3 regions of the Pelomonas dachongensis genome follow, and region 2 is predicted to be linked to each of the others. Evidence: riboswitches for the same ligand, from Rfam matches in the RefSeq annotation. Region 2 holds a riboswitch; each other region holds the start of a gene.

Region 1 (10,521 bases), on a different contig from region 2:
CGCGCGCTGGGTCGTGCGCAGCCGCTGGAGCAGTACAGCATCGCGCGCATGGCGGCGCTGGCCAACAAGTTCATGCCGCCCCGCCCCGACCTCGGCAACTCGCCGCTGGGGGAGATCGCCTACGCCTATCACTTCGACGCGAGCCTCTACGCGCGCTACCTGCGCGGCCTGGCCGAGCAGCGCGGCGTGCAGCGCACCGAAGGCAAGGTCACGCACGCCAGGCGGCGCGGCGAGGGGGCCAATCCTGGTCAACACCCGGGCCATGTCGACGCAGTCGTGCTGGCAAGCGGCGAGCGGATCGAAGGCCAGCTGTTCATCGACTGCACAGGCTTTCGCGGCCTGCTCATCGAGCAGACGCTGAAGACCGGTTTCGAGGACTGGACGCACTGGCTGCCTTGCGACCGCGCTGTTGCCGTGCCGTGCGAATCCGTGAAGCCGCTGACGCCTTACACCCGCTCGACCGCGCACCGCGCCGGCTGGCAGTGGCGCATCCCGCTGCAGCACCGCATCGGCAATGGCCATGTGTACTGCAGCGCCCACATCAGCGACGACGAGGCGGCGGCGACCTTGCTCGCCAACCTCGACGGCCAGCCGCTGGCCGACCCGCGGCCCATCCGCTTTCGCACCGGCATGCGCCGGCTGGCCTGGAACGAGAACGTCATCGCCATCGGCCTGGCTGGCGGGTTCCTGGAGCCGCTGGAGTCCACGTCCATCCACCTGATCCAGGCGGCCATCCAGCAGTTGCTGGACTTTTTTCCGGATCAGGGCTTCAGCGCAGGCGACATTGCCGAGTTCAACCGCCACAGCCGCTTCCACTGGGAGCGCATCCGCGACTTCGTCATCCTGCACTACCACCTCAACCAGCGCGACGACTCCGCCGGGGTGGGGTTCTGGCAGGACTGTGCGCACATGAAGGTGCCCGATTCGCTGCAGGAAAGACTGGACCTCTACCGCAGCCACGGTCGCGTCGTGCGCCGCGACAACGAGCTGTTCTCCGAGGTCGGCTGGATCCAGGTCATGGAGGGCCAAAACCTGGTGCCGCAACGCCACCATCCGCTGGCCGAGCTGCAGGACGCGGATGCCACCGAGGTATATCTGGAGGGCGTGCGCGAGGTCATCGCCAAGTGCGTGGCCTTCATGCCCGACCACGCGGCCTACGTCGCCGAGCACTGCGCGGCGAAGCCGTTGTGATGTGATGCCCGTCAGACCTCCATGCGCTGCGCCACCCACTCGGCCAGCGCCAGCGATGCCGTCAACCCTGGCGACTCGATGCCCAGCAGGTTGACCAGGCCGGGCGACATGTCCACGCGGAAGTCCGCTGCCGGCTCGCCGGGGCCGCCGAGCTTGGGCCGGATGCCGGCATAGGCAGGCTGAAGCGCGTCGGCCGGCAGGTCGGGCCAGTAATGACGCACCTCGGCCTCGAAGGCCGGCGCCAGCACCGGGTCGACGGCGTAGGCGAGGGCGGCCGGGTCGGCGTCGGGCAGCCATTGGACATCGGGCCCGAAGCGTGCCTGGCCGCCCAGGTCCAGAGTCAGGTGCACGCCCAGCCCGCCGTCCACCGGCAGCGGGTATATCAGGTGCGAGAACGGCGCCCGGCCGCTCAGCGAGAAGTAGTGGCCGCGCGCGAAGCGCAGCGCCGGCGCTTCAGCGCCGAGCGCCTGCGCCACCTGGCCCGCAAACAGCCCGGCGCAGTTGACCACCCAGCGCGCGCCCAGCTCGAAACCGTCGCCGGCACGCAGCCGCCAGCCGTCGCCGTCGCGTTCGCCACCGTGAACCGGACTGGCCAGCGCCAGCACCGCGCCTGCCGCCTCGGCATCAGCCAGCAGCGCGGTCATCAGCCCGTGGCTGTCCACGATGCCGCTGGAGGGCGACCACAAACCGCCCACCGCCCGCAGCGCCGGCTCGCGCGCCAGCAGCTGCGTGCGGTCCAGCAGCGCCAGGTCGTCCACGCCGTTGGCCGCGCCTTGAGCGGCCAGCGCGGCCAGCCGGGGCAGGTCGGCCTCGCGCGTGGCCACCACCAGCTTGCCGCAGCGCCGGTGCGTGACGTGGCGGGCCGCGCAGTAGTCGTACAGCAGCGCTTTGCCGCGCACGCACAGCCGCGCCTTCAGGCTGCCGGCCGGGTAATAGAGCCCGGCATGGATGACCTCGCTGTTGCGGGCTGAAATGCCGGTGCCTATGGCGCCGGCGGCTTCGACGATGACGACCTCGCGCCCGCGATGGGCCAGCTCGCGGGCGACGGCCAGGCCCACGACGCCGGCGCCGATGACGGCAATTTGCACTTGATCCATGACCCTCAGCCTAGCAGGCGGTCTTGCCTAAAATCCCCACCGCGTCGTCCAAGCGGCGCCGTCCCGCCGAGGGGTGCTGCGACGAAGGCCACGATGCCTTCGCCACGCTCGGGGGAGACGCTGGATCAAGGGCGCCCTTCATTGAAAGGGTTTGCTCATGCCTTCGGGCTCGGTCAATGCATCGATACGCACCATCCTGCCGCTGGCCTTCGTCACCGGCGTCAGCATGGCCGCGATGGATCTTTATCTCCCCGCCGTGCCCGCGCTGCAGGTCGGCATGGGCATCAGCATCTCGCTGGCCCAGGCCACCGTGGCCGTCTTTCTGGTCGGGCTCGCCGCCGCGCAGTTGCTGTGGGGTGAGTGGCTGAACCGCCTGGGGCCGCGCCGCTGCATGCAGATCGGCCTGGCGCTGCTGGCCCTGACCAGCCTGGGCTGCGCGCTGGCGCCCAACATCGAGACACTGCTGGTGATGCGCCTGCTGCAGGGGCTTGCCGCCGCCGCGGCCACGGTGGTCGCGCCCACCGTCGTGCGCGCGACGCTTGCCGACGCCGACGTGGTGCGCGGCATCGCGGCCATCTCCATGGTGGAGGCCATCGTGCCGGCGGCCGGTCCGGTGCTGGGCGCGTTGCTGCTGCAGGTGACCAACTGGCGCGGCACCTTCTGGGTGTTGGCCGGGCTGTCGCTGCTGGTGTTGCCCTGGGTGGTCAAGATTGCGCCGCGCCAGTTGCCCGGGCTGGACCTCGTCCATGACGCCAGCTACGCCGCCATCCTGCGCAACCGCAGCTATGTGCGGCTGGCGCTGTCGCACGCGCTGTGCATCGGCGCCTTGCTGACCTTCCTTGCCAGTGCGCCGCAGCTGCTGCAGCACGCGCTGGGCGTGGGCGCCGACGCGTTCGCGCTGCTGCAGGTGCTTGGCGTCAGCTCGTTCATGCTGGGTGCGTCGCAGTCCGGCCGGCTGGCCAAGCGGCTGGGCCATGCTCGCGTCGTGCGGCTGGGTGCTTCGGCGCAGGTGGTGGCGTGCACGCTGGCGCTGGCGGGCGCGTCGCTGGGCCAGCTGACGTATGCCGCCGTGGCGGCGTACTGGATGTGCTTTTGCGGCGCGCTCGCCATCCGTGGGCCGGCGACGTTCGTCGACGCGCTGGCGGTGCCGCCCGCGCAGATGGGCCGCGCGACGGCGCTGCTGGTGCTGGCGCTGCTGGCGGCAGGTGCGCTGGGCACACAGTTGGTGGCGCCGTTCCTGGGTGGCGTGGACAGTGCGGTGCCGGTGTTCTGCGGCGTGCTGGTACAGCTGCTGGCCAGCGCCGCGCTGGTGTGGCGCTACCCGGTGCTGCTCAAGGCCTGAGGTCCAGCGCCGCCACGGCGGGTGCGTGGCACCGGCCGTGGTGCCGGCTTCATGCCGCGATAGGCTCGGTGCGTTGCAGCAGCCACGCCAGCGCCGCGCCGCTGACCCGCGGCTGCAGGCGTTCGCGCACGGTCGCGTGGTAGCTGTTCAGCCACGCGATCTCGTCGGTGCGCATCAGGCTCATGTCGATGCAGCTGGTGGCGATGGGGCACAGCGTCAGCGTCTCGAACGCCAGCATCTCACCGAAAGCGTTGTGCTCGGGCGTGTCGACGGCGACGTTGAGCACTAAATTCTCGATGCGCACGCCCCACTGGCCGGGCCGGTACAGCCCCGGCTCGATGGACGTGACCATCCCGGGCTCCATTGCCATCGTCGCGTCGGGGATGGCCTTGCTGATGCTCTGCGGGCCTTCGTGCACGTTCAGGAAGTACCCCACGCCGTGGCCGGTGCCGTGGCCGTAGTCCAGGCCGTGCTCCCACAGCGGTGCGCGAGCAATGGCGTCCAGCATGGGGCTGAGCGTGCCGCGCGGGAAGCGCGTGCGCGACAGCGCGATGGTGCCTTTCAGCACCAGGGTGTAGTCGCGCTTCTGCGCGTCGGACACGGAGCCGATGGGCCAGACGCGCGTGATGTCCGTCGTGCCGCCGAGGTACTGGCCGCCGGAGTCGATCAGCAGCAGCCCGCTGCCCTCGATGTGCGCGAACGACTCGGGCAGTGCGCGGTAGTGGGGCAGGGCGCCGTTGGCCATCCAGCCGGCAATCGTCGAGAAGCTCAGCCCGATGAAGTGTTTGCGGCGTGCGCGGCAGGCGGAGAGGCGCGCGTCTACGTCCAGCTCGCTCCAGCGCTCGCCGCGCGCCAGCGACGCCTCGAACTCGGCGTAGAACTCGCACATCGCCGCGCCGTCCTCGGCCATCGCCTCGCGGATGAACACGGCCTCTGCGGGGCTCTTGCGGCTCTTCTGCAGCGTGCTGGGGTTGATCTGCTCCACCACCTTCACGCCGCCCGGCACGGCTTCGCGCAGGCCCAGCGTCACGCGGCGCGGGTCGATCAGCAGCTTCGCGTCGGGCGGTAGCGCGCCGAGCGCGGCGGCGGTCTGATCGTAGGGCGCGAGGTGGATGCCGTCGGCAGCCAGGCTTGCGGTGACGCCGGCAGGCACCTTGCCGTCGGCGATGAACAGCCGGCCGCCCCCCGCCTCCAGCAGCAGGTGGGCGATGAAGACGGGGTTGCACTCCACGTCCGCGCCGCGCAGGTTCAGCAGCCAGGCCACGTCGTCCACGGTGGAGACCAGGTGGTGACTGGCCCCCGCGTCGGCCATGGCCGCGCGCACGCGCGCAAGCTTGTCCGCGCGGGCGACAGCGGCCTGCGGCGGCAGGTGCTCGTAGATGGGGTCGAGGGGCAGGCCCGGCCGGTCGTCCCACGCGTCGCTCAGCAGGTCCGCATCGGTGCGCAGCTTGACGCCCTTGCGGGCCAGGCCGGCACGCAGCGCGTTGGCCAGCGACAGGCCCAGCACCTGGCCGTCAACGGCCAGCGTCTGGCCGGGCTGCAGCGCGTGCGCGATCCAGTCGATGTAGATGGTGGCGGCGCCCGAGTTCATCTTCTCCAGCGTGATGCCGCTGCCCGCCAGCTGCGCCTCGGCCTGGGCCCAGTAGCGGCTGTCGGCAAACAGCACGGCCAGGTCGCGCGTGACGACCAGGCTGCCGGCCGAACCGGTGAAGCCCGACAGCCACTCGCGGCCCTGCCAGCGCTGCGGCAGGTATTCAGACAGATGAGGGTCAGCGGAAGGGATCAGCACGGCGTGTGCGCCGGCCGCGGCCAGCGCGTCGCGGATGCGTTCGATGCGCAGACGGGTTTCATGGGTGCGGGCATCCATGGCAATCCTTGTGGGAAATCGTGGTCGCGCGATCTTAGGCGCCTGCATTTCGAGATGATTCTTGAAATTGATACCTGGCATGGGGCCCCTGCGGCACAAGGGGAAGCCGGCCCGCTCGACGCCACCTTCGTTGCGCTGTCCAGCGGTCGGCGCCGCTGGCATGCCATGCATGCTGAAGGCCCAGATGGGGCGTACGGCCTTCATCGCGAGCCTGGGCGTGGGCGGCATCGCCGTCGCGTTGGCCGCGCAGAATATTCTCGGCGACCTCTTCGCCTCAGTGGCCATCGCGCTGGACAAGCCTTTCGAGGTGGGCGACTTCATCGTGCTGGGCTCGGTGGCTGGCACCGTCGAGCTGGTCGGCGTTAAGACGACCCGCATCCGCAGCCTGGGCGGCGAGCAGATCGTCATGTCGAACACGGAGATGCTGAAGCAGACTGTCAGCAACTACAAACGCCTGCGGGAGCGCCGCATCGTCTTCGGCTTCGGGGTCACCTACGACACCGCGCCCGATCAGGCGAACGCGATTCCAGGCATCGTGCAGCAGGTGGTCGAGGCCAGCGAGCGGCTGCGCTTTGATCGCGCGCACTTCAAGGCGTTCGGCGAGAGCTCGCTGGACTACGAGGTGGTCTATTACGTGCTGGAACCGGACTACCGGATCTACATGGACGAGCAGCAGCGCGTCAATCTGGCGTTGATGACGGAACTGAGCAAGCTCGGCGTGGACTTCGCGTTCCCCACACGCACGGTTGTCATGGCCCCGCCAAGCAAAGCCGCCGGCGCCAGCGGCGCGTCAGCTTCAATCGCCTAGCGGGATATTCGCGGCCCGCTCGTCGGCTCCGAGGGCGGCGATCAGTTCGGCCAGGTCCGCATCCAGACGCTTGAGGGTCTTGGGGTCCAGCGCGGCGAGAGCTTGAGGCAGCACGCCGGTGAACGGCCCGGGCACGCGCCGGAGCACCTGCTCGCCCGCCGGCAGGACATGCAGCTGCACGGTGCGGCGGTCCGGCCCATCCTTGCTGGCGACGATCAACTTGCGATCGATCAGGATCTTCACCAGGTTGCTGGCCGTGGACTGGTGCACGTCCATGGCCTTGGCCAGCGCGTTGACGCCCAGGCCTGCCGACGAGGAGATGATGCTAAGCGCCCAGACCTGCGCACCGCCGATGCCGGCCTTCTTCTCGACGCTCTGGAAGTGGGTCTTGACCGCGTTGAAGACCAGTCGGAAGCGCCGCAGCACCTGCACTGCCGGGTCGGCGACGGCCGTCGTGTCGGCGGCGGGGAGAGGCGGTGAGACGACCTTGTTCTTCTTGCTGTGGGCCATGGCAAATGATAGGGCGCGCCACCTGCCGCCGCGGCACGCGGCAATGCCGCGCGCCGAGCGGGACTACAGCTCCGTGCGCAGCGCCCACAGCTCTGGGAACAGCACCACGTCCAGCATCTTGCGCAGGTAGCTGACGCCGCCCGTGCCGCCGGTACCGCGCTTGAAGCCGATGACGCGCTCGACCGTCGTCACGTGGCGGAAGCGCCAGAGGCGGAAGGCGTCCTCCAGGTCCACCAGCTCCTCGCCCATCTGGTACAGGTCCCAGTGCTGTTGAGGTGCGCGGTAGACCGTCAACCAGGCGTCCTTCACTCCGTCGCTGGCCACATGCGCCTGCGTCCAGTCGCGCTCCAGGCTGGCGGCCGGCACGCTGATGCCGCGGCGAGCCATCAGCTTGAGCACCTCGTCGTACAGCGACGGCGCTTGATAAGCCGCCTGCACCTGAGCCAGCAGGTCGGGCCGGTGCTCGTGCGGCTTCAGCATGGCGGCGTTCTTGTTGCCCAGCATGAACTCGATGCGTCGGTACTGCGCGCTCTGGAAGCCGCTGCTCTTGGCCAAGTAAGGGCGCACGGCCGAGTACTCGGGCGGCGTCATCGTCGCCAGCACGTCCCAGGCGTGGACGAGCTGCTCCATGATGCGCGACACCCGCGCCAGCATCTTGAAAGCCTCGGGCAGCCGGTCCGCCGCCACGTTGGCCTGCGCCCCGTGCAGCTCGTGAAGCATCAGCTTCATCCACAACTCGGACGTCTGGTGCTGCACGATGAACAGCATCTCGTTGTGGTCGGGCGAGAGCGGCTGCTGCGCGGTCAGGATCTGGTCGAGCTGAAGGTAGTCGCTATAGCTCATGTCCTTGGAAAAGTCGAGCTGGGCGCCGTGATGGTCGGTAGAAGACACGTCAGGTGACTTTCGAGCGGGAGGTGAACTGGGGCGTGTTCCAGGAGCCGGTGGCAACGATGTCGGCGATCGCGTTGACAGCGGTCACCACGTCGGCAAAGCCGTTGTAAAGCGGCGCGAAGCCAAAGCGCAGCAGCTCGGGGTTGCCGGCGCGGTAGTCGCCGATGACGCCGCGCGCGATCAGCGCTTGCATCACCGCGTAGCCGTCGGTGCCCTTGGGCAGCGCGAACGACACCTGCGAGCCACGCAACGCGGCATCGCGCGGCGTGGCGATGGCCGCACCCGGCACGCGCTCCTCCACGCCGCCGATGAAGGCCTCCGTCAGCGCCAGCGACTTGTTGCGCAGCGCCTTGATGCCGCCCAGCTTGCTCGCGGCGTCGAACACGTCCAGCGCGGTGTCCAGCCCGGTCATGGACAGCAACGCGGGAGTGCCGCACTGGTATTGCTGGATGCCCGGCGCGGGCTGGTAGTCGCTGTCGAAGCTGAACGGCGACGCGTGGCCCAGCCAACCCGTCAGCGGCTGCCAGACCTGGCCCTCGTGGCGGGGGTGCATCCACACGAACGCCGGCGCGCCAGGGCCGCCGTTGAGGTACTTGTAGCCGCAGCCGATGGCGAAGTCCGCAGCGGCCCCCAACAGGTCGATGGGCACGGCCCCGGCGCTGTGCGCCAGATCCCACACCGCCAGCGCGCCGGCCTGGTGGGCCCAGCGCGTCAGCAGCGCCATGTCGTGCATGCGGCCGCTGCGGTAGTTGACGTGCGTCAGCATCAGCACGGCGCAGTGCTCGTCCAGCAGCGGCGGAATGTCTTCGGGCGACTCGGCCAGGATCAGCTCGCCGCCGTGCGCCCGCACCACGCTCTGCGCGATGTAGTTGTCGGTCGGGAAGTTGCTGCGCTCGCTGACCACCACGCGGCGTTTGCCCTGCTGCAGCTGCAGCGCGGCGTGCAGCACCTTGTAGAGATTGATGGAGGTGGAATCCGCCACCAGCACCTCGCCGGGCCGCGCGCCCAGCCACGGCGCCAGACGGTCGCCGAGGCGGCGCGGCAGGTCGATCCAGCCGGCACTGTTCCAGCTCTTGATGAGGCCCTGACCCCATTCCTGCTCGACTGCGCGCTGGATACGCTCGGGCGTCGCCCTGGGCAGCGCGCCCAGCGAGTTGCCGTCGAGGTAGGTGATGCCCTCGGGCAGCGTGAACAGGTCGCGCAGCGAGCGCAGCGGATCGGCGGCGTCGAGCCGCTTGGCGTCTTCGAGATTCATGGCAGTTCCCTCAGGATGGCGCGCACGGGACTTGCGCAGGCGCCTTGGAGTTTGAGTGGCAGGGCGATCAGTTCGTAGTCGCCCTCGGGCACGTCGTCCAGCACCAGGTTCTCCAGCACGCGCAGGTCCAGCCGCCGCAGTTGCTGGTGGCTGTCCAGCACCTTGGAGTCCGCCGGGTCCACGCTGGGCGTGTCGATGCCGATGAGCTTCACGCCGCGTTCGGCGAGCCAGGCGATGGCCTCGGGCGCGTAGGCGGTGAAGGCGGGGTTCCACACCGTGTCGGCGCGCTGGCAGACGCGCACCAGCACGCGCGGCGGCAGCTGGCTTTCAGCGTGCTGCAGGTGCTTGACGGTGATCAGCGGTGCGGCGCCGATGGCGTGGATGACGCGGCAGCGGCCGAGGTAGGTGTCCAGCGGCACCGCGTCAATGGCTGGCGCGTCGTGGGCGTAGTGCAGCGGCGCATCCGCATGCGCGCCCACGTGCGGGCTCATCGTCAGCGCACTGAGGTTGACCGGGCAGCCCGGCGCCAGCTGCGCCGTCCAGCGCAGGTGATAGGGTTCGTCACCCGGGAAGATGGGCGCGTCTGGCGAGACCGTGGGGGAGATGTCCCAAAGGCGGGATGGGGTGGAACTGCTCATGGCGGCGGCACCATAGCGTTGCCTGGAGGGTCGTGGTGTCGGTTAATTCCAACTCCGTGTCAACACGTCGCGGCGCCGCCGCCCGGCGGCGCCTGTAGTTCAGCGCCGGAACTTGCCGCCCTGGTCGACGATGGACAGGTCCACGTAGTCCAAGCCGGTGTGATCGCCCGGGGCATAGCCAAGCTCGATGCCCCCGAGGTCGACGTTGCTCATGCCGTCCAGCGCGGTGCGCAGTGACTGCCGCGTCGGCTGCTTGCCGGCGCGCTTCAGACCCTCCACCAGCACCTTGGCCGATACATAGCCTTCCACCATGCTCGGCGTCAGTTCCAGCGAGGCCTTGCTGGCGACGTCCAGCGCCTCCTTGATGACGGACTTGGCGATGGAGCGCTCGTACGGGAACACCTGGCTGACGATGACGCCGCGGCCGGTGTCGCCCAGGTCGCGCACGAAGGCCGCCGACGCGTTGTTCGACAACGTCACCAACTGGGCGGTCGAGCCGCCGGCGCGCACGGCCTTCATGCCTTCCACGACGGCCGCACCGGCGCCGATGAACATCACCGCCTGCGGCGACTTGGTCAGCACGCGAGCCACGAGCTGCTTCATGTCGGGCTGGTCGCGGCTGTACTTCTCGTGCGCCACGGGCTTCTTATTGGTCTTGGCCAGCCCGGCCATCGCGCCGGCCGCTGCGTCGTCACCGAAGGAGTCGTTCACCTGCACAAGGGCGATACTGGTGACGCCGATCAGGCTCAGGTGCTCGATGGCGCGCTCCGCCTCGCGCTGGTAGGAGGCGCGCACGTTGAACACCCACGGGTGCACCGGCTTGTGCAGCACCATCGCACCGGTGGACGGCGCCACCAGTGGGATCTTGTGCTCGGTCAGCAACGGCATGATGGCCTGCGTGTGCGGGGTGCCACGGGTCAGG
Region 2 (10,521 bases):
GCCCCGGCGCCCTGCTAGCCTGAGCGGCGCCACTCGGGGCCTGCGGTGTCGCGGCGCGCCTCTGGCGCCCCACTTACCCGCGCCAGTACCGCACATGCCCAAGCCGCCCGATCTCGACACCCTGCGCCGCCACGCGGTCGCGCGCAGCCTGTTCGCTCCCACCACGCTGATGGCCGCCGTCGAGCGGCTGGGCGGCTTCGTGCAGGCCGACCCGCTGCGCGCCCCGGCCCGCGCCCAGGATCTGACGCTGCGCCATCGCGTGAAGGGCTACCAGGCCGGCGACCTGGAACGCCGCTACCCGCGGCTGGACCTGCAGGAAGACTTCTTCATCAACTATGGCTTCGTGACGCCCGCGCTGCGCGCGCTGATGCATCCGCGCACGGCACACCGGGTGTGGGACGAGCCGCGCTGGCAGCTCGCCAACGCGGTGCTCGCGGAGGTAGGGCGCCTGGGCGAGGCGCACCCGGCCGCGGTCGATGCGGCACTCGGTCATGGGCCGGTGAAGAACTGGTTCGGCGGCAACAGCCGGCTGTCCACCGAGCTGCTGGACGGCCTGCACTACCGCGGCCGGCTGGACGTGGTGCGGCGCGACAGCGGCACACGCATCTACCGCCTGGCGGCCCCGTCCTTGGGGCAACAGGCCCACCCCGACCCGCAGGCCGCGATGGACGCAATGGCCGATGCGCTGGTGCAGAAGTACGCACCGTTGCCGGCGGGCAGCCTGTCCACGCTGATCAGTATGTTGGCCAGCGGCGCGCGGCAATGGCAAGATCTGCGCCGCACGACCTTCGCGCGCGCCAAGGCCCGGCTGCCCCATGCGCGCGTGGACGGCATGGACTGGTACTGGCCGGCCGGCGAAGACCCAGCGCGCGGCTGGCGCATCCCGGCGCAGGTGCGGCTGCTGGCCCCCTTCGACCCGGTGGTCTGGGACCGGCGCCGCTTCGAGCAGCTGTGGGGCTGGGCCTACCGGTTCGAGGCCTACACGCCGGCGGCCAAACGCGTGCGCGGCCACTATGCGCTGCCGCTGCTGTGGCGCGACCAGGTCATCGGCTGGGCCAATGCCAGCGTGAAAGGCGGCGCGCTGCACGTTGACTGCGGCTATGCCGCGGACCGCGCGCCGCGCGAGGCCGGCTACCAGGCGGCGCTGGAGGACGAGATCCAGCGCCTGGCCGATTTCCTCGGCGCCAGGCGTTGACTGCGGACGGCCCAAGCGGCGCAGGCGCCATGGCGCACCAACCGGCGAAGCGGTATTTGTCATCGAAGCCGCCCCGCCACGGGCGCTCACCACCACGGGCAGGCCGCTAGAATGCGGGCCTTCCGAGGAGCGTTGCAACCTCTACCCTTGAGGCCAGGCTCGGAACCCTCCATTGCAACTGCGCTCACCCGCTGGCCGACCGTGCCTGGGTGAGATCCGATCTCTCCTTGCGTGCGTCCAGCGGCTTCATTTGATTGAAGGAGCCTGCATGACCGCCGCCGTCAAACACATCGTCAAGGACCTGTCGCTGGCCGACTGGGGCCGCAAGGAAATCAAGATCGCCGAGCACGAGATGCCGGCGCTGATGGCCATCCGCAAGGAATACGCCGCGTCGCAGCCGTTGAAGGGCGCGCGCGTGACCGGCTCGCTGCACATGACCATCCAGACCGCCGTGCTGGTCGAGACGCTGCAGGCGCTGGGCGCCGAAGTGCGCTGGGCCTCGTGCAACATCTTCTCGACGCAGGACCACGCCGCCGCCGCGCTGGCCGCGGTGGGCACACCCGTGTTCGCCTACAAGGGCGAGACGCTGGAAGACTACTGGGACTACACGCACCGCATCTTCGAATTCGGGGACAAGGGCGCGGCGGGCGAAGGCCCCAACATGATCCTGGACGACGGCGGCGATGCGACGCTGCTGATGCACCTGGGCCAGAAGGCCGAGAAGGACCTGTCCGTGCTGGCCAACCCGGGCAGTGAGGAAGAGCGCATCCTGTTCGCCGCCATCAAGAAAAAGGTGGCGCAAGACGGCACCTGGTACACCCGCAAGGCCGCCGAGATCATCGGCGTGACCGAGGAAACCACCACCGGCGTGCTGCGCCTGAACGAGATGGCCGCCAAGGGCGCGCTGCAGTTCCGTGCGATCAACGTCAACGACTCGGTCACCAAGAGCAAGTTCGACAACCTCTACGGCTGCCGCGAGAGCCTGGTGGACGCCATCAAGCGCGCCACCGACGTGATGGTGGCCGGCAAGATCGCCGTCGTGGCCGGCTACGGCGACGTGGGCAAGGGCTCGGCGCAGGCGATGCGTGCGCTGTCGGCCCAGGTCTGGGTTACCGAGATCGACCCCATTTGCGCGCTGCAGGCCGCGATGGAAGGCTACCGCGTCGTGACGATGGAATACGCCGCCGACAAGGCCGACATCTTTGTCACCGCCACCGGCAACAAGAACGTCATCCGTCGCGAGCACATGGAGGCGATGAAGAACAACGCCATCGTCTGCAACATCGGCCACTTCGACAACGAGATCGACGTCGCGTCCATCGAGAACTGCGGCTGGGACGAGATCAAGCCGCAGGTCGACCATGTGACCTTCCCCGACGGCAAGAAGATCATCCTGCTGGCCAAGGGCCGCCTGGTGAACCTGGGCTGCGGCACGGGCCACCCGAGCTATGTGATGAGCTCGTCGTTCGCCAACCAGACCATCGCGCAGATCGAGCTGTTCGCCCACAAGGACCGCTACGAAGCCGGCAAGGTCTACGTGCTGCCCAAGCACCTGGACGAGAAGGTCGCGCTGCTGCAGCTGACGACGCTGAACGCGCAGCTGTCCCAACTGACCGAGGAGCAGGCGGCCTACATTGGCGTGAGCCAGCAAGGTCCGTTCAAGGCGGACACCTATCGCTATTGATCCCTCGATGCGCGCTGACCAGCTCCTCGTTGCCCAAGGCCTGGCGCCCACGCGCTCGGTCGCGCAGCGGCTCATCAGCCACGGCGCGGCCGAATGGGCCTCGCCCACCGGCTGGGCTGTGCTGAAGAAAGCCGGCGAGGACCTGCCCGAGACGGCGCAGCTGCGCGTCACCGACGACGCGGAGCTGCGCTACGTGTCGCGCGGCGGGCTCAAGCTGGAAGGCGCGCTGGCACGCACCGGTCTGGACGTGGCCGGCCACACGGTGCTGGATGTGGGCCAGAGCACCGGTGGCTTCACCGACTGCCTGCTGGCGCATGGCGCGAGGCGCGTCGTGGGCGTGGACGTGGGCCACGGCCAGCTGCATGCGCGGCTGCAGGCCGATGCGCGCGTGACGGCGCTGGAAGGCCTGCACGTGCGTGAGCTAGACGGCACGCTGCGGCCGCACACGCCCACCGGTGGCTTCACCGTCATCGTGGGCGACCTGAGTTTCATTTCCATGGTGGGCAGCCTCCCGGAGTTGCTGCCCTGGCTGGAAGTGCACGGCCACCTGCTCGTGCTCATCAAGCCGCAGTTCGAACTGGGGCCACAAGCCCTGGGCAAGGGCGGGCTCGTCAAGGACGAGGCCGACTACCCGCGACTGGAAGCCCGCGTGCGCCTGGCCTGCACGGCCCTCGGCCTCAAGGTGCTGGACTACTTCGACAGCCCCATCACCGGTGGTGATGGCAACCGCGAATTTTTCTTGTGGGCCTCCCGATGAGCACCCCTGTCAGTTTCGAATTTTTCCCCCCCAACACGCCGGTCGGCGTCGAGAAGCTCAAGACCGTCGTGCAGGAACTGGGGGCGCTGAAGCCCCAGTACTTCAGCGTCACCTACGGCGCCGGCGGCTCCACGCGTGACAAGACGCTGTCGGCCGTGATGGACATCGCTGGCGCCGGCTTCGATGCCGCGCCGCATCTCTCCTGCGTGGGTTCCACGCGGGAGAACATTGCCGAGATCCTGGCCACCTACCGCGAGCGCGGCATCCGCCGCGTCGTCGCGCTGCGCGGCGATCTGCCCAGCGGCACCGCCACGGCGGGCGAGTTCCGCTACGCGTCGGAGCTGGTGAGCTTCATCCGGCAATTTGAAAGAGACGGCCAGGGCAAGGCATGGCACATCGAGGTGGCCGCCTATCCCGAGACCCACCCGCAGCAGCGCTACGCGGCACGCGACCTGCAGCACTTCGCCGACAAGATGCGCGCGGGTGCCGACGGCGCGATCACGCAGTTCTTCTTCAACGCCGACGCGTACTTCCACTTCGTTGACGAGGCCCGCAAGCTCGGCGTCACCCAGCCCATCGTGCCGGGCATCATGCCCTTCCACAACTACGGTCGCATCGCGCAGTTCGCGCAGCGCGACGGCATCGAGATCCCGCGCTGGGTGCAGATGAAGATGGAAGGCTTCATGGACGACGCGGCCAGCATCCGCGCGTTCGGGCTGGACGTGGTGACGCGGCTTTGCGAGCGCCTCGTCGCGGGTGGCGCACCGGGCATCCACTTCTACACGCTGAACCAGAGCCCGCTGACGCTGGAGATCTGCAAGCGGCTGGGCCTCGGGGCCAAGGCTTGATCCAGCGCAAGCGGGCGCGCTGAAGCCCTCGGCCGCACGCTGCGGCCTTGTCCTGCCTCAAAGGCCGCCGGCACGCGCCGGCATGCAATGGCGCCATCGGGACCCCGTCCCTCTTTCGGAGCCATTGCATGAAGTTCATCCCCGCCGCCCTTGCCCTCGCCTGCGCCTTCGCGCTGACCCCGGCACTCGCCGATGCGGACGGCCCCTGGCTGGTGCGCGTACGCGCGCTGCACCTCGATTCGGCCAACAAGGACAGCACCGGCCTGGGCCTGGCCATCGACAACAAGACCTTCCCCGAGCTGGACATCAGCTACTTCATCACGCCGCACCTCGCGGCCGAGCTGATCCTGACCTATCCGCAGAAGCAGACGCTGACCGCCGGCGGCGTCGAGATCGGCTCGCTGAAGCACCTGCCGCCCACGCTGACGCTGCAGTACCACTTCAACCCCACCGGCACCGTGCGTCCCTACGTGGGCGGCGGCGTGAACTACACGAACTTCTCGTCGGTGCACTTCGCACCCGCCGTGCAGACCGCCCTGCAGCCAGGCATCAAGCACAGCAGCTGGGGCGGTGCGCTGCAGGCGGGCGTGGACTTCCAGATCGCCAAGGGGCTGTTCCTGAACCTCGACGTCAAGAAGGTGCAGCTGGGCACAACGGTCTATTCCCGCGGCGCCGAGGCTGGCAAGTTCAAGGTCAATCCGACCCTGATCGGCGCCGGCGTCGGCTGGCGGTTCTGATCATGTAAATGCTTGCTTTACATGGGTTTTCGTAACAGGAGTCAGCAGAATGCGCGGCCATGAGCCGCCTCCTCCTTGCGCTGGCCCCGCTGTGCGCCTGGACTCTCAGTGCAGCGCAGACGCCGGCCTCTCCAGCCCCTACAACACCCGCCACGCCGCCGAAGTCTGCGGACGCACCGGCGCCGGCCGCCGCCGCGCCTGCGACCGACAAAACCGGCAACAAGCTGGACCGCGTGGAGGTCAGCAGCGGCCCGACGGCCAACAGCCGGCGGCGCAACAGCACGGCCAGCAAGATCGTCATCGAGCGCGAGGACCTGGAGAAGTACGGCGACGTCGTGCTGGGTGACGTGCTGCGCCGCCTGCCGGGCGTGACGCTCGGCGGCGGCCGCCCGGGCCGTGGCGGCGACATCCGCATGCGCGGCATGGGCGGCGGCGCAACGCAGATCCTCATCGACGAGGAGCGCCCGCCGCCGGGCTTCGCGGTGGAAGACCTGCCGCCCGACCAGATCGAGCGCATCGAGATCTACCGCGCGCCCACCGCCGCCACCGGCACGCGGGCCATTGCCGGCACCATCAACATCGTGCTGCGCGAGCCGCTGCAGAAGTCCAACCACGAGGTGCGCATGGGCGTGGGCTGGGACCGCAACAAGCCCCAGGTGGATGCCAGCTGGACACGCAACCTGAAATGGGGCGGGCCGAATGGTGACGAGTTCGTCGGCGCCATCTCCACCAATGGCGCGGTGCGTCGGTTCTTCAACAACGTCGACTCGGGCAATCGCATCACCGACACAGAGACCGGTGAGGTCACCGAACAGAACACACAGATCGGCACCAGCGAGAACCAGAACACCAGCCTCAACGGCAATGCCCGGCTGCGCTGGAAGTACAGCGACACGCTGAGCTTCAACCTGTCGCCATCGTTCTTCCTGTCGCAGAACGAGGGCAGCAGCCAGTACAACTCCGAAGGCACGCGCTTTCGAGACGTGCACGGCGAGAACGACGCCAAGAACCACAACCTGCGGCTGAACCTGTCGGCCGACTACCGCCCGCAGGTGGGCGAGAGCTTCAGCCTGCGCCTGGGCACCGGCACGTCCAAGAACACCCGCAACAGCGAGCGGCGCGACACGACGACCATCGGCGGCGTCACCACGGAGCGCCTGCAGCAGGACCACAACTCGGTCGAGGAAGACCAAACCAGCCTGAACGGCCGCTGGAGCCTGAAGACGGCGCAGGAGCACCAGTGGGTCACCGGCGCGGAGCTGGAGCGCAGCCAGCGCACGCAGCTGGTGGACACGCTAGTCAACGGCGCCGTGTTGCCGGGCCTGGTGAGATTCGGCAACACGCTGGTCTCGCGCAACGAGCGCTTCGCCGCTTACACGCAGGATGAGTGGAGCCCGAGCAAGCAGTGGTCGCTCTACGCCGGCCTTCGCTACGAGCGCATCGAGACCACCGCCGAAGCCACCGGCAATCTGCCCGAGGCGCGCAACGTCTCCCAAGTCACGTCGCCGTTGCTGCACCTGCTGTGGAAGCCCGAGGCCTTCCCCAAGGACCAGGTGCGCCTGAGCCTCACGCGAAGCTACCGCACCCCCAACCTCCAACAACTGGTCGCCCGGCCGACCATCAACGCCACCTACCCGGACGGCCCCAACTATCAGACTCATGCCGACCGCGCCGGCAATCCCGACCTCAAGCCCGAACTGGCCACGGGCGTGGACTTCAGCGTGGAGCACTGGCTGCCGACCGGCGGCATCATCTCTGGCAGCGCCTTCGTGCGCGACATCAAGGGCACGTTCCGCAACGATGTGATGCTGGAGACCGTGAGCTGGGACACCGTCCAGCGCTGGGTCAGCCGGCCGCGCAACCTGGGCAACGCGCGCCGCATGGGGTTCGAGTTCGAGTTCAAAGCCCGCATGGACGAGCTGTGGGAAGACGCGCCGGCCGAACTTCAGATGATGCTGCTGCGTTTCAACTTCGCCCTGTTCAAGAACAAGGTGGAGGGCATCCCGGGCAACAGCCCGCGCCTGGACCAGCAGCCCCGGGGCACGTTGAACTTTGGCATCGACCACCGCTGGAAGGCCTGGGGTCAGAACTTCGGCAGCGGTTTCAACCTCAACTACGTGCCCGCCGTCCGCGAGCAGGTGACGGAGTACCTGCGCAACGATGAAACCGCGCGCCGCCAGCTCGATGCCTACCTGTCGTGGAGCAGCGGCTCGGTGCGAGACGGCATCAACTGGCGCCTGTCCATGGCCAACCTGACGGCACGCGATGCCGAGTCGCGCTCCGAGGGCATCAGCACCAACAGCGTCACGCAGCGCCAATACCTGACCGAGAGCTGGTCGCGCAACAAGACCTTCCGCGTGATCTCCCTGCGCGCCGACATGCGCTTCTGATGCTGACGAGAATGCGGCAATGACGCGCCGCATCCTCTTCTTCTGCATGGGCAACATCTGCCGCAGCCCCACGGCCGACGGCGTCATGCGTGCCAAGCTGAAGGCAGCCGGCCTGGACATCGAGGTGGACTCGGCCGGCACGCACGGCTATCACGTCGGCGCGCCGCCGGACGAGCGCAGCCAGGAGCACGCGCTCAAGCGAGGCTATGACCTGAGCCCGCTGCGCGCCCGCCGGCTGCTGGCGCGCGACTTCAGCGACTTCGACCTCGTGCTGGCGATGGACGCCGACAACGTCGCGCACGCCCGCGCGCTGTGTCCCCCCGCGCAGCGGCACCGGCTGAAGCTGCTGCTGGACTACGCGCCGCATCTGGGCCGACACCACGTGCCCGACCCCTACTACGGCGGCGCGGCCGGATTCGAAGAGGTGCTGGACCTGGTGGAGGCGGCCTGTGACGGGCTGCTCGCCACCCTGCGCCCCCGCTGAGCGGCGCCGCGCAGGCCCCCGCTGCGGGCCAGCCATTGAAATTGCTCCCAACAACTGAGGAAGCGCAGTTGCGCCGGCCGCAATACAACTGCGCATCTGGGCCATCCGGTGTGGGAGCGATCCATGACCCCGTTGTTCACGCAAGGGCTGCCTGCCTGGCGCTCGCTGGCTGTTCTGCTGGCCGCACTGGCCACGCTGTTACTCGCTGGCTGCAACACGATGCGGGGCACGCCGACCCGCTACCAATCCACCGACGCCATCGTCGCCGCCATCCAACTGACGGCGCAGGACATTGCCGACCTGGCCGTCGAGACCGACCCCGTCACTCGCAACCGGCTGCAAAACAAGGCCGTGGCGGTGATCGACCAGCAGTACTCGGCCTTCGTTCGCTCGCTGGTGGCCGACCGGGCCGACGCCGCCACTGCCGTGGCGGGCACCACGCTCGGCGCCGCGACCGCAGCGGCCTTCGTTGACAGCGTCACCGCCAAGACCAACTACGCGCTGTTCGGCGCCACGCTGATCGGCGCCTTCGGCATCGTCGACAAGCACTACTACTTCGAGAAGACCGCGCCCGCGCTCATCGCCGGCATGGACGCAGCCCGCACGCAGGCCCTGCTGCAGATCAAGCAGAACCAGCAATTCGGTACGGATCGCTATGACGGCGCGGCGGCGGCCCGCGACCTGGAGACCTACTACACCGCCGGCACGCTCGTGGGCGCCATCAAGGACATCACGGCTCGCGCCGAGACGGCGGTGGCGGAGGGGCAGGGCCAGATCCGAACGCTGAAGGTGCTGACGGAGTCCGAGATGGACCGCAACGGCGCCATCGTTGCGGCGATCCACGCCATCCAGACGCCGCAGGCTGTGCAGAAGGGCAACCAGGCGCTGAAGGCACTGGGCCTGAAGGAGCAGCTCGACGCACACAACACGCGGCGCGCACTGCTGCAGGAGCTGCGGGCCAGCGACGGCGGCGCGCGGACGGATGCACTGGAGGCACAGCTCAAGGCCCAAGGCCTCCTCAAGTAGCCGCCCCGCCCACCCTACTGACGGAAGGCCACCCATGGACACCTACTTTCGCGAGCTGCCGGGCAGCATGAGCCTGGCCGACCAGTCCCTGGCCATACGGGGCGAGGAGTCGAAGGCGGCCCGGTTCCTGAACAGCAAGATCTGGGTGAACGCCCAGCATCAGCTCAGCAACCTGGTCGAGTTCGAGGAGATCAACGACGCGCCCGCCACCCCGCTGGGCAAGCCCAAGCTCAGCAAGACCCTGGCGGCGGGCCAGACGCCCCAATGGACGGGGCAGATGATCGTGCAGGGCAAGGCCGAGGAGACGGTCTTCCTGCTGCGCCAGTGAACAGATCAAACCGACAGGAGCGCACCATGCAATTTCCGGGACGGATCATCAAGGCAGGCGAGAAGAGCGCCACCGTCGTCAGGGCGCTGAAGCTCAGGCTCAACGACGCGCTGGGCCTCACCGAGGGGCTGGCGCTGGACGCCGACAACCCGGCCTTCGGGCCGAAGATGACGCAGGCGGTCATGCTGTTCCAGGCCCGCCACGTCGACAGCCAGGGCGCGCCGCTGAAGGTCGACGGCGAAGTGGGCAGCGTCGCGTGGGAGGCGCTCTTCGGCGCCGACAGCGTGCCGGGGGCCGTCGACACGGACGACGCGCTGCTGCGCGACGCGCTGAAGATCGCGCAGGGCGAGGCCGCTGCCGGTGTACGGGAGGTGCGCCCGCCGCTGAACCGCGGGCCCCGCGTCGACGACTACCAGACCCGCACCGGCCTGCGGCTCAAGGCCGGCACCGATGGCTTTGCGTGGTGTGCCTGCTTCCTGTACTACTGCTTCGACGAGGCGGCGAAACAGGCTGGCCGCAGGAACCCGCTGATCAAAACCGCCGGCTGCCAAGACCACTGGAATAAGGCGCGGGCGGCCGGCATCACCGAGATCACCGGTGCGCGTGCGACGCAGAAGCCCGCCCTCGTCAAGCCCGGCATGATCTTCATCATGGCCTTCGGCGGGGGTACCGGTCACACCGGCATCGTCGAATCCGTTCAGGGCGGCTTCATCACGACCATCGAAGGCAACTCGAACAACGAGGGCAGCCGCGACGGCTTTGGCGTCTTCCGGCTCACGCGCAAGATCAACACCATCAACCGCGGCTTCATCGACTACGCGGGCCGCTGAGGGGCGCCACGCAGCGGCCTGGGCGACGCCGGGGGGTGCTTAGGCCCGCGCCGTCACTTCCGTGCCCTGTGGAGCCAGCTTGTTGTTGCCCCAGCACTGCTCGTACTTCCAGCCGGTGAGTTCCTCGGCCACAGCGCGAGCCTCGGCGGGCGCGTCCTCGATGCGACCGCCCGACTTGATGCGGGCGATCTCCTTCAGTAGCACCGCGTGGTTCTTGCGGTCCAGCTTCATCTGGTAGGTGT
Region 3 (10,521 bases), on a different contig from region 2:
CTATGCCGGCGTGGTGGGCGTGACGGGCGTCAACATGTCACGCCGCGTGCTGCCCGAGGCAGCGCAGGGGCCGCAGGTGATGTGGGCGGCCCCCGGCGCCGACATGGCTGTGGCGCGCAGCGGGGGGGGCTACGGCGTCGCACGCGGTACGTCGTTCGCGGCGCCGCTGGTGGCAGGTTTGCTGGCCGCGCAGCTGCGCGCGCCCGACGTGACCGGCGCGGCGGCAGCAGTCGAGACGCTGGCGGCTCAGGCCGTGGACCTCGGCGCGCCGGGCAGCGACCCGGTGTTCGGCCGCGGCTTGGTGGCGGACGACCTGCGCGTCGTGCCGGAGCGCTTGCAGCAGCGGCAGGAACGCTGACACAAAGCGTTGCAAGCGGGGCGGGAAGGATCTGCCGGGAGCAGTCGTTGTACGCAGTGAAAGGGCCGCAAACCGCCGGCCCTTCCGAGCCAACCACCCCGGAGATCCCACATGACTGCAACCCGTCGCACTCACTTCGTTCGCCAGACGCTGAGCGCTGTCGCCATGGCCGCCGGCCTCATCGCCTCCCACGCCCACGCGGCCGGCCTGCTGGGCGGCGGCGCTGCCGGTGGCGGCCTCACCGGCGGGCTGAACGGCACGCTGTCACCCCGCGCGCTGGACATCGGCGGCCGTGCCACCGGCACCGCCGATGCGTCGCTGCTGCGCGGCAGCGTCGACCGCACCAAGTCCCAGGTCGGCAACCTGAAGCACAACGCGACCGGCGCCGTCGGTGGCGTAGCGCAGACGACCACCGACAAGCTCGGTGAGGCCCGCACCGCCGCGCGAGGTGGTGTCGATGCCGCACGGACGACGGTCACTGACCAGATGGCCGGCGCGCACGTTGCCGGGCAAGGGCTGAAGGACCAAGGGGGCGCCACGGCGGCCAGCGGCTCCGGCAGCGCCAATGGCGCGGTGAGCGGCGCACTCACCGGCAGTCCCATCGGTGCCAGCGGCACCCTGGCCGGCCAGGGCGGCGGCAACGCGGCCACTCCGGCGCCTGCCACGCCCGCCGCTCCGGCCACGCCGGCCGCGGGCCGCAATGGCCAGGGTTCGGGCAGCGCCAACGCCATGGCCTCGCCTGCCGACCGCTCGGTGAGCGTCGAAGCGTCGGCCAACGCCAAGCGCTGATCGCCCGGTGCATCGGGTCGCGCGCGGGTCAGCGCGCGACCGTCAGCCCCGCCGCTTCAGGCGATGAAGTGCCACGCCGCTGCACAGCAGCGTGAAGCTCAGCAGGACGGCGAAGGCCATCTGCGGCGAGATCCACTGGAACTTGGTGACACCGCCAGCGGCGAAGACGAGCTGGTCCAGGTGGAAGTGCGGCCAGAACACGGTCTGGAAGTGCATGGACTTCGGCAGCGGGAAAAACACGCCCGACAGGTACAGCCCCGGCAGGTAGGCCAGGTTGGCGTAAGCCGGCGCGGCCGAGCCACTGGTCAGCGCACCCAGCATCAGGCCCAGTGCACAGAACGGAATGGTGCCGGCCACCAGCACGGCGCTCATCGCCGCCAGCTGCGCGCCATCCAGCCGGGCCTGGCCGGTGACGGCCGCCAGCACGAGGATGGGCAGGTAGGCGATGGCCCCGCACACGACGCCGGCCACGATCTTGGCCGTCAGCCACGCGCCTGGCGGTGCAGGTTGCGCGCGCTTGAGCGTCAGCAGGCCTTGCTCGCGCTCCAGTGCGAGGTTGGGGCAGGTGGCGAACAGCGCGGCCATCGTGACGGCCATCACCGAGAAGCCGGCGAACATGAAGCGGCCGGCGTCCGGGTCCTTGGCCACCATCTCGCCCGCCACGGCAAACGCAAACAGCAGGTAGGTGCCGACCGGTAGCAGGAACATCGGCAGTGCGAAGGCCGGCGAGCGCAGCAGGCGCAGCAGCTCCAGCCAAGTCTCCAGCAGGTAGACGCTGGCGACCGAGTGCGCGGGCACATGCAGCGCCGGGGTGGTGTGGGTCAGCGTGTTCATGCGGCCTCCCGGGTCAGGGTGTTGAAGGCGTCGTTGAGCCCGGCCTGGCGGACCTCCAGACGCGAGAGCGAGGGGTCGGCGGCCAGCAGGCGGCGCACGACGCCTTCGGCATCGGTGGCGACGATGGCGAGCTGGTCGTGGTCGCCGCTCACGTCCACCACGCCGGGCCAGCGCCGCACCTCGCCGGCGGGCAGCGTGGTCTCGCAGCGCACGTGGCGGCGCGACACCAGCGCGCGCATCTCGTCCACGCTGCCCGACGCGATGACGCGCCCCTTGCCCAGCACGGCCACGCGGGTGGCCAGCGCCTCGGCTTCTTCGAGGTAGTGCGTGGTCAGCAGGATGGAGCAACCCTCGCTCAGCAGCGTGCGGATGTGCTGCCACAGCGCCTCGCGGGCCTGCAGGTCCAGGCCCACGGTGGGCTCGTCCAGGAACAGCACGCGCGGTCGACCGCAGATGGCCAGTGCGAACTGCACCTGCCGCTTCTGGCCGCCGGACAGCTTGCCGTAGGGCCGGCTCGCCAGCGGGGCGATGCCGGCGCGTTCCAGCGCCTCCTTCACCGTCATGGGCTGCGGGTAGTAGCTGGCGGACAGGGCCACCAGCTCGTGCACTTTCAGGTCCTTCGGCAGTTCGACGTTCTGCATCATGACGCCCAGGCCGCGCCGCCTTGCGATGTCCTGCGGCGCGCCGCCCAGCAGGCGCACCTCGCCCGCATCCGCCTCGTTCAGCCCCAGCCACAGCGAGATGGCGGTGGACTTGCCCGCGCCGTTGGGGCCTAACAGCGCCAGCAGCTCGCCACGCTTCAGGTCCAGGTCCACGCGGCTCAGCGCTTCCACGGTGCCATAGCGCTTGGACACGCCACGCAACTGCGCGACGACGCCGTCGCCGCCAGCGGGCGGCGGCTGTTCCACCGGCGCCGCACCGCGCGGGTAGACCTTGCCGTTGAGCAGCTTGCCGATGACCGTCGAGCGCACCAGCAAGTGGTAGCTGAGCAGGAGCAGCGCCAGGCTGGTGGCGACGATGAACGGAAACTTCAGCGCCCAGTGAAGCGGCCAGTGGCCCACCCACACCTGCAGCGCAGCCACCACCGGCAGGTGCACCAGGTAGATCCAGTACGACGCATCCGCCACGTAGCGCACGGCCGGGTGGTGGCCCGACAGGAAGCGCAGCGCGGCGCCGGCGATGGCGAAGCTCCAGGCCCAGGCGGATGCGACGAAAGCCAGCGTGAAGACCAGCTTGGGCGGCTCGGGCATGCCGAAAGGCGGCTGCGTCTTCATCACGTACAGGCACAGCGCCGACGACGCGATGGCCAGGGCGCCGTGCAGCCACCACCGCGCGCGCAGCGCTGCCAGCGCGCCGGGTGCGCGCTGCACCAGCCAGCCGAACGCGAAGGCCGCGCCGTAGCCCACGGTGGCGGGCAGCTGCGGGATCAGCGACTGGTCCGGCGTGGGAATGCCGCCCCACGGGAACCAGCCGGGCGTCGCCAGCAGCACGCCCGCCAGCGGCAGGCCCAGCATCAGCGCGCCGGCCGGCCAGCGGAGCGCGGCGGTGACAGCCCGGTCCACGACGCGGCGTACTGCCTGGCCTGGGCCGAGGCGAATGAGGATGCCGCGCACCAAGAGTGCGCCGGCATACAGCCACAGCAGCTGGTACAGAAACCACAGGTGCGTCAGCGGGAATGCGCCGGGGGCCTTCAGCATCTCCGGCATTGCCGGCGGCGCGCCGTTGAACACCTGCTGCAGGCCCAGGTGCCAGACGAAGCCGATGGCCGGGAACAGCAGCAGCCAGCCCACCACCAGCGGCACGGCGATACGCTGGGCGCGGTTGGCCCAGAAGCCTTTCGTGCCCAGCCGCTGGTGCAGCAGCCGCGCGAAGAAGCCGGCGATGAAGAAGAACAGCGTCATGCGGAAGCTGTGCGCGACGAAGCTCGCATCCGCGAGGAACGGGCTGGGCGAGTTGTCCACCATCGCCCATAAGCCGGGCGGCATGCCGGGAATGAAGGACAGCATCGCGTGGAAGGCGACGCCCAGCAAAAGGGCAAAGCTCCGCACTGCGTCGAGGGCGTGCAGCCTCTCGCCGTTGGGTTGAGTTGACATGAAGATTCCTTCTAGAGGGCGTCGCGGCGTCTCGCCGCGAAGAGGAGCGGGACGCACAGCACCAGCAGCGTGGCTGCCAGTTCAGCGGCCAGCAGCATCCAGAACGGGGTGTTCCAGACGGGCTCGGGGGTCCACATGTGCTCGCCCAGGCCGGGCACGCGGCCCAGCGCGCTCATGAAGAGCGACACGGACATGTTGGTCAGGATGATCACGCCGCCCATCGCAGCCTCGGACGCGATCTGCAGCGATGCCGTCAGCACCACCGCGAAGTTGAACAGCAGGTAGACGCACAGCAGCAGACCGTAGGGCAGCACGCCGTCCGGAATGCCGGGCACGGCCAGGATGAGCACCGCCGCCCCAGCGCTCAGCGCCGCCCAGGGCAGCATGAAGCACAGCAGCAGCGCCAGCAGCTTGATGCGCACGTAGGCGGCCGGCGACAGCGGCAGGCTCAGCACGAACAAGCGCGCGCGCTCCTTGCGTTCCGTGGCCACGCCGTACAGCGCCAGCATGACGCCCAGCGCGATGACGGCCGTCACCCACACGATGAAGGCGAGGTTGAAGCCGGCCTCGCCGGTGGCGGCGGCCGGCAGCGCCGCCAGGCCCGCCGCGGCGGCGCCAGCCATCACCCAGCGGAATTGGTGCAGCTCCTTGGCGATGAGCTTGGCGGCAAGGGTGTTCATGTGGTGCGGGCCTGTTGAACGTCACGGCTGTGCATGACGGTGGCGACGAAGATCTCTTCCAGGCTCATGCGGTGCACGGTCTCCACCGGCGCGCCCAGACCGGCCAACCAGTCGTCGCTGAAGCCGTCCACCGTCAGCGTGGCGAGGCTGCCGTCGCGCTGGCAGGCGACGATCTCGTGGGCGCTCCACGCCGGCTTATCGGCAGGCAGCCGCAGCTGCACACGGCGCCAGCGGTCGAGGAAGTCCTCCTTGTCGCTGGCCGCGACAACGCGTCCGCGGTCGATGAACGTGATGCGATCGGAGATGCGCTCCACGTCCAGCGTGTTGTGCGACGAGAACAGGATGCTGCGGCGGTCGTCGCGCAGCACGTCCATGAACTCGCTCAGCAGCTCGTGGCGGGCGACCGGGTCCAGGCCCGACGTGGGCTCGTCCAGCACCAGCAGGCGCGGGCGGCGTGCCAGCGCCAGCAGCAGCAGCGCCTTGGCCTGCTCGCCGGTGGACAGGCTCTTGGCCGGCTGCTCGGCGCGAAGGCCGAAACGCTTCAACAGCGCGGCGGCGTAGGCGGCGTCCCAGCCGGGGTAGATGCCTGCGACGAAATCCATGTGCCAGGCCAGCGTGGCGTGCGCAAACAGCCGCATGTCGTCGCTGACGAATCCCACGTCTGCCTTCGCAGCGGCCTGCTCGCGCGGCATGTCGCGGCCCAGCAGCCGGATCTCGCCGGCGTCTGCCGAAAGCAGCCCCATCAGCAGCCGGATGGTGGTGCTCTTGCCGGCGCCGTTGGGGCCCACCAGGCCCATGATCTGGCCGGGCTCCAGGTCCAGCGACACATCGTTCAGCGAGAAGAAGCGGAACGCCTTGCTGACGCCCCTCATCTCGAATGCCTTGTTCGCGCTCATGCGGGGGGCTCCTGTGGGTGCAGCACGCTGCGCAGCCGGGCTATCAGTTCCTCGTCACGCAGGCCCAGCGTTGTCGCGATGCGGACGGCGGCGGCCAGGTGCTCATCCAGCTCAGCGCGCTGCGAGGCCTGCACCCGCTCCTGCGCCTCGGCCACGAACGAGCCCTTGCCGTGGCGGGTCACGATGACGCCCTCGGTCTCCAGATCCAGGTAGGCCCGCTTGACCGTGATCACGCTGACCTTCAGGTCGGCCGCCAGCGCGCGGATGGACGGCAGTTCCTTGCCCGGCGGCCAGTCGCCCGCCGCCACGCGCATGCGGATCTGCTCGGTGATCTGCAGGTACATGGGCCGGGCGTCGGCCTGGGAGATGACGAGACTGCTGTGCATAACGTGTATACACAGAATACGTCGATATGCACAGTTGGGCAAGCGGCATATACACAGTGCCGCGTCGCGAGCGCAAAGGCTAGAGCTTGAGCAGCAGATCCAGGTTCACATGCAGTTTCAGCTCCGCCGGCGCCAGGCTGGCGGCTATGGCCTGACTGGCCAGCCGCGTGTCGCGCGGCACCGGGGCCGACAGCGGGCTGCCGCTCTTGCCGATCAGCGCGGCCACCAGCGGCTCGTTGGCGCTGAAGCCGCGCTTGACCACCATGCCCACCTCACCGTTGGCCAGTCGCACCAGGCTGCCGGGCGGGTACAGGCCCACGGCCTTGATGAGCGCGGCGCCGGCCTCGTCGGGCTGGCCGCGCTCGTCGAGAAACACGGCGCGCGCGGCGGCAGCGCCGCTCATGGCCGGGCGGCTGCGGCGCGGCGACAGGCGGGCGCCGAAGATGTCGATGCGGCGCAGCAGCCGCGCCAACCGCTCGCCGTCGCTGCGCGCGGCCAGCGGGCCGGGGCCGGCGTCGTGGTGCAGGCGCACGGCAGTCAGCCAGACCGCGTCGGTGATGCCCACCTGGGCCAGCCGCTGCGCGGCGCGTTCCCCGTGCGCGGCGATCAACTGGCGCTGCGCAGGCGTGGCCGCACCGGCCTGGCTGGCCATGCGGTCGTGCAATTCGCCGCTGCCGAAGTTCATCGTCAGCGCGGCGCCCTGCAGCGCCTCGCGCAGCGGCGGCGGCAGCTGCAGCTGCCGGGCCACCATGTCGCACAGCAGCAGCGTCAGCAGCGCGTGGCGCGCGCTGTAGTCGCTCCACTCCTGGCTGCTCTCGAACACCAGCAGCAGCAGCGTCGCGTCGGGCTGGGCTTGCAGCCGCTTCAGCGCGGCATCGCGCAGCGCGGCGAGCCGGCCCGGGAAATCCAGCGGCTCGGCTTCGCGCAACAACCCGTGCAGGCGCAGCAGCAGGTCCGACCACACCTCGCGCGGGCCCTGCTCCACCTTGACCGGCGCCAGCGTCAGCGCGTCGAGGTGGAAGCTCGAATCGGCCTTGGCAATGTCGGCCAGCGGCACGTCGCGCAGCACTAGCGTGTCCAGGCGATGCGCGCGGGCGCGCTGGAACTCCAGCGTCGAGTCGGCCCGCACCCAGGCGCCGCCTTCGATGAGGCCGCGCCCCTGCGGCGTGTCCTGCAACACCTGGCCCCGCGCGGCCAGCAGCTTGCCGCCGGCGTCGTACACGTCGTAGGGCAGCGTCATGCCCACCCGCAGCGAGCGGGCCGGAAGAGGGATGAGTTCAGTGGCCATGGATCCGCCGATTCTGTCGCTGCCTTCGGTGCGGACGAGCCGCCCTTGAGGCACGGCGAAGGGGCGACTGCGTAGAATTCCCGGCTCATCCGAGGAGCGCTGCGACGGGTTTTCGGCCTGCCAGGCTCGGATTTCGACGAACGGCGCTCATCGATCCTCAGCCCGAGCCGCCATCGATGACCCTCTCGCCCCCCCCCCTCAAGCTCTCCGGCCTGGAACCCGTTGCCATCGACGCCGGCACGCTGTTCGTCAACATCGGCGAGCGCACCAACGTCACCGGCTCCAAGGCCTTCGCCCGCATGATCCTGGCGGGGCAGTTCGAGGACGCACTGGCCGTGGCTCGCCAGCAGGTGGAGAACGGCGCGCAGGTCATCGACATCAACATGGACGAGGCCATGCTGGACAGCCAGGCGGCCATGGTGCGCTTCCTGAACCTGATCGCCGGCGAGCCCGAGATCGCGCGCGTGCCGATCATGATCGACTCGTCCAAGTGGAGCGTCATCGAGGCTGGCCTGAAGTGCATCCAGGGCAAGGGAATCGTCAACTCCATCTCGCTGAAGGAAGGCGAGGCCGAGTTCAAGCGCCAGGCCAGGCTGGTGAAGCGCTACGGCGCGGCCGCAGTCGTGATGGCGTTCGACGAGCAGGGCCAGGCCGACACCTTCGCGCGCAAAACCGAGATCTGCGAGCGGGCCTACCGCTTCCTGGTTGACGAGGTGGATTTCCCGCCTGAGGACATCATCTTCGACCCCAACATTTTCGCGATCGCGACGGGCATCGAGGAGCACGACAACTACGCGGTGGACTTCATCGAGGCCACGCGCTGGATCAAGCAGCACCTGCCCGGCGCCAAGGTGTCGGGCGGCGTGTCCAACGTGTCGTTCAGCTTCCGCGGCAACGAGCCGGTGCGCGAGGCCATCCACACCGTGTTCCTGTACCACGCCATCCAGGCGGGCATGGACATGGGCATCGTCAACGCCGGCATGGTGGGCGTGTACGACGACCTGGACGCCGAGCTGCGCGAGCGTGTGGAAGACGTGGTGCTGAACCGCCGCGCCGATGCGGGCGAGCGCCTCATCGAGATCGCCGACCGCGCCAAGAGCGCCGGCAAGGACGATTCCGCGCGCCTGGCCTGGCGGGCGGGCGACGTCAACGCGCGACTGAGCCACGCGCTGGTGCACGGCATCACCGACTTCATCACCGAGGACACCGAGGAAGCCTGGCAGGCGATCTCGGCGCGCGGCGGCCGGCCGCTGCACGTCATCGAAGGCCCGTTGATGGCCGGCATGAACGTCGTCGGCGACCTGTTCGGTCAGGGCAAGATGTTCCTGCCGCAGGTGGTGAAGAGCGCCCGCGTGATGAAGAGCGCCGTGGCGCACCTCGTGCCTTACATCGAGGAAGAGAAGCGGCAGCTGGAGGCCGCCGGCGGCGACGTCAAGCCGAAGGGCAAGATCGTCATGGCAACGGTCAAGGGCGACGTGCACGACATCGGCAAGAACATCGTCACGGTGGTCCTGCAGTGCAACAACTACGAAGTCGTCAACATGGGCGTCATGGTGCCGGCGCGGGACATCCTGCAGAAAGCCAAAGACGAGGGCGCCGACATCATCGGCCTGTCGGGCCTCATCACGCCGTCGCTGGAAGAGATGCAGCACGTGGCCGCCGAGATGCAGCGTGACGAGTACTTCTCGTCGCGCCACATGCCGCTGCTGATCGGCGGCGCGACCACCAGCCGCGTGCACACGGCCGTCAAGATCTCGCCGCACTACGAAGGCCCGGTCGTCTACGTGCCCGACGCGTCACGGGCGGTGGGCGTGTGCTCAGAGCTGTTGAGCGACGAGCGCGCGGGGGCCTACATCGCCGAGCTGCGCGCCGACATCGAGAAGACCCGCCAGCTGCACGCCGGCAAGAAGAAGACGCCTCTGGTGACGCTGGCCGCTGCGCGTGCCAACGCTGCGCCGCTGGACCTGAATCGCGTGACGCCCGCGCCGAAGTTCACCGGCCGCCGCGTGCTGAAAAACCTCGACCTGGCCGAGCTGGCGAAGTACATCGACTGGGGCCCCTACTTCCAAACCTGGGACCTGGCCGGCCCCTACCCGGCCATCCTCGACGACGAGGTCGTGGGCGTCGAAGCGCGCAAGGTCTTCGACGACGCGCAGGCGATGCTGAAGAAGATCATCGATGGCCGCTGGCTGCAGGCGCACGCGGTGTTCGGCCTTTACCCGGCCGCGCGTGTGAACCACGACGACATCGCCATCCACAGCGAGCCGCCGATGACCTGGCACGGGCTGCGCATGCAGAGCGAGCGGCCGGTCGTCGAAGGTGTGAAGCGGCCGAACCGCTGCCTGTCGGACTTCGTCGCCGCTGAAACGGACAACATCGGCGACCACATCGGCCTGTTCGCCGTGACCGCGGGCCTGGGCGTGGACAAGAAGGAGGCGCAGTTCCTGGCCGCCCACGACGACTACTCGTCCATCATGCTCAAGGCGCTGGCCGACCGCCTTGCTGAGGCCGCTGCCGAATGGCTGCACGAGCGCGTGCGACGCGAGTTTTGGGGCTACGCCGCTGATGAGTCGCTCAGCAATGCGGAGCTGGTCGCCGAGCAGTACAGCGGCATCCGCCCCGCGCCAGGCTATCCGGCCTGCCCGGACCACCTCGCCAAGCGGGACTTATTCAAGGTGCTGGTCCCCGAAGAGATCGGCATGGGCCTGACCGACAGCATGGCGATGACGCCGGCCGCCAGCGTCAGCGGCTTCTACCTGGCCCACCCTGACGCGGCCTACTTCAACGTCGGCCGCATCGGCGAAGATCAGGTCGCCGACTGGGCCGCGCGCTGCGGCCTCAGCGACGAAGACGCGCGCCGCGCGCTGGCGCCGCTGCTGGATTGATATGACGCTGGCGCCGCGTCGGGCGCTTGTCCTACAGCCCGCGGGTCGTCTCGGACGTGAACATGAGGTGTCCAACAACAATGACGGAGCCCTTCATGTCCACGCCCAGCGTCAATTCCACCCAGGTCGTTGCCGGCGTTGCCGTCGTGCTCGCGCTGCTTGGCGGCGCTTACGCGGTCGGCCGCTCCACTGCCACGCCGGCCGACAACCCGCCAGTGACGGCCGCCATCTCGGAACCCGCCGCCAAGGCCGACCGTGATGCACCCATCGCACCAGCGCCGGTGGCGCGCCGCGAGCCGGTGCTGGTCGCGC

The links. Region 2 has a riboswitch for S-adenosylhomocysteine ahead of ahcY (adenosylhomocysteinase). Riboswitches for the same ligand answer to the same signal wherever they lie in the genome.
Region 1: linked by a shared signal. The riboswitch ahead of ACG02S_RS05830 (MFS transporter) and the one ahead of ahcY (adenosylhomocysteinase) in region 2 are both predicted to bind S-adenosylhomocysteine.
Region 3: linked by a shared signal. The riboswitch ahead of metH (methionine synthase) and the one ahead of ahcY (adenosylhomocysteinase) in region 2 are both predicted to bind S-adenosylhomocysteine.

What each region holds. Positions count from the first base shown of each region.
Region 1 is NZ_JBIGHY010000002.1:238,928-249,448, reverse strand. Features, by position in the region: gene ACG02S_RS05840 (tryptophan halogenase family protein) at 1-1,191, shown strand, start outside; gene ACG02S_RS05835 (NAD(P)/FAD-dependent oxidoreductase) at 1,203-2,288, opposite strand; S-adenosyl-L-homocysteine riboswitch at 2,351-2,432, shown strand; gene ACG02S_RS05830 (MFS transporter) at 2,446-3,630, shown strand; gene ACG02S_RS05825 (M24 family metallopeptidase) at 3,680-5,497, opposite strand; partial or broken gene ACG02S_RS05820 (mechanosensitive ion channel family protein) at 5,691-6,305, shown strand; gene ACG02S_RS05815 (MarR family winged helix-turn-helix transcriptional regulator) at 6,294-6,815, opposite strand; gene kynA (tryptophan 2,3-dioxygenase) at 6,879-7,706, opposite strand; gene kynU (kynureninase) at 7,708-8,961, opposite strand; gene kynB (arylformamidase) at 8,958-9,599, opposite strand; gene ACG02S_RS05795 (ABC transporter substrate-binding protein) at 9,699-10,521, opposite strand, start outside.
Region 2 is NZ_JBIGHY010000007.1:222,434-232,954, forward strand. Features, by position in the region: gene ACG02S_RS19255 (DNA glycosylase AlkZ-like family protein) at 95-1,195, shown strand; S-adenosyl-L-homocysteine riboswitch at 1,314-1,388, shown strand; gene ahcY (adenosylhomocysteinase) at 1,464-2,879, shown strand; gene ACG02S_RS19265 (TlyA family RNA methyltransferase) at 2,887-3,636, shown strand; gene metF (methylenetetrahydrofolate reductase [NAD(P)H]) at 3,633-4,484, shown strand; gene ACG02S_RS19275 (OmpW/AlkL family protein) at 4,613-5,221, shown strand; gene ACG02S_RS19280 (TonB-dependent receptor plug domain-containing protein) at 5,281-7,611, shown strand; gene ACG02S_RS19285 (low molecular weight protein-tyrosine-phosphatase) at 7,631-8,095, shown strand; gene ACG02S_RS19290 (hypothetical protein) at 8,219-9,121, shown strand; gene ACG02S_RS19295 (hypothetical protein) at 9,156-9,449, shown strand; gene ACG02S_RS19300 (CHAP domain-containing protein) at 9,476-10,279, shown strand; gene ACG02S_RS19305 (MFS transporter) at 10,319-10,521, opposite strand, start outside.
Region 3 is NZ_JBIGHY010000001.1:364,711-375,231, reverse strand. Features, by position in the region: gene ACG02S_RS01825 (S8 family serine peptidase) at 1-358, shown strand, start outside; gene ACG02S_RS01820 (hypothetical protein) at 470-1,147, shown strand; gene ACG02S_RS01815 (ABC transporter permease) at 1,190-1,981, opposite strand; gene ACG02S_RS01810 (ATP-binding cassette domain-containing protein) at 1,978-4,074, opposite strand; gene ACG02S_RS01805 (ABC transporter permease) at 4,086-4,754, opposite strand; gene ACG02S_RS01800 (ABC transporter ATP-binding protein) at 4,751-5,650, opposite strand; gene ACG02S_RS01795 (GntR family transcriptional regulator) at 5,647-6,036, opposite strand; gene ACG02S_RS01790 (HD-GYP domain-containing protein) at 6,116-7,324, opposite strand; S-adenosyl-L-homocysteine riboswitch at 7,410-7,480, shown strand; gene metH (methionine synthase) at 7,501-10,209, shown strand; gene ACG02S_RS01780 (outer membrane lipoprotein) at 10,305-10,521, shown strand, end outside.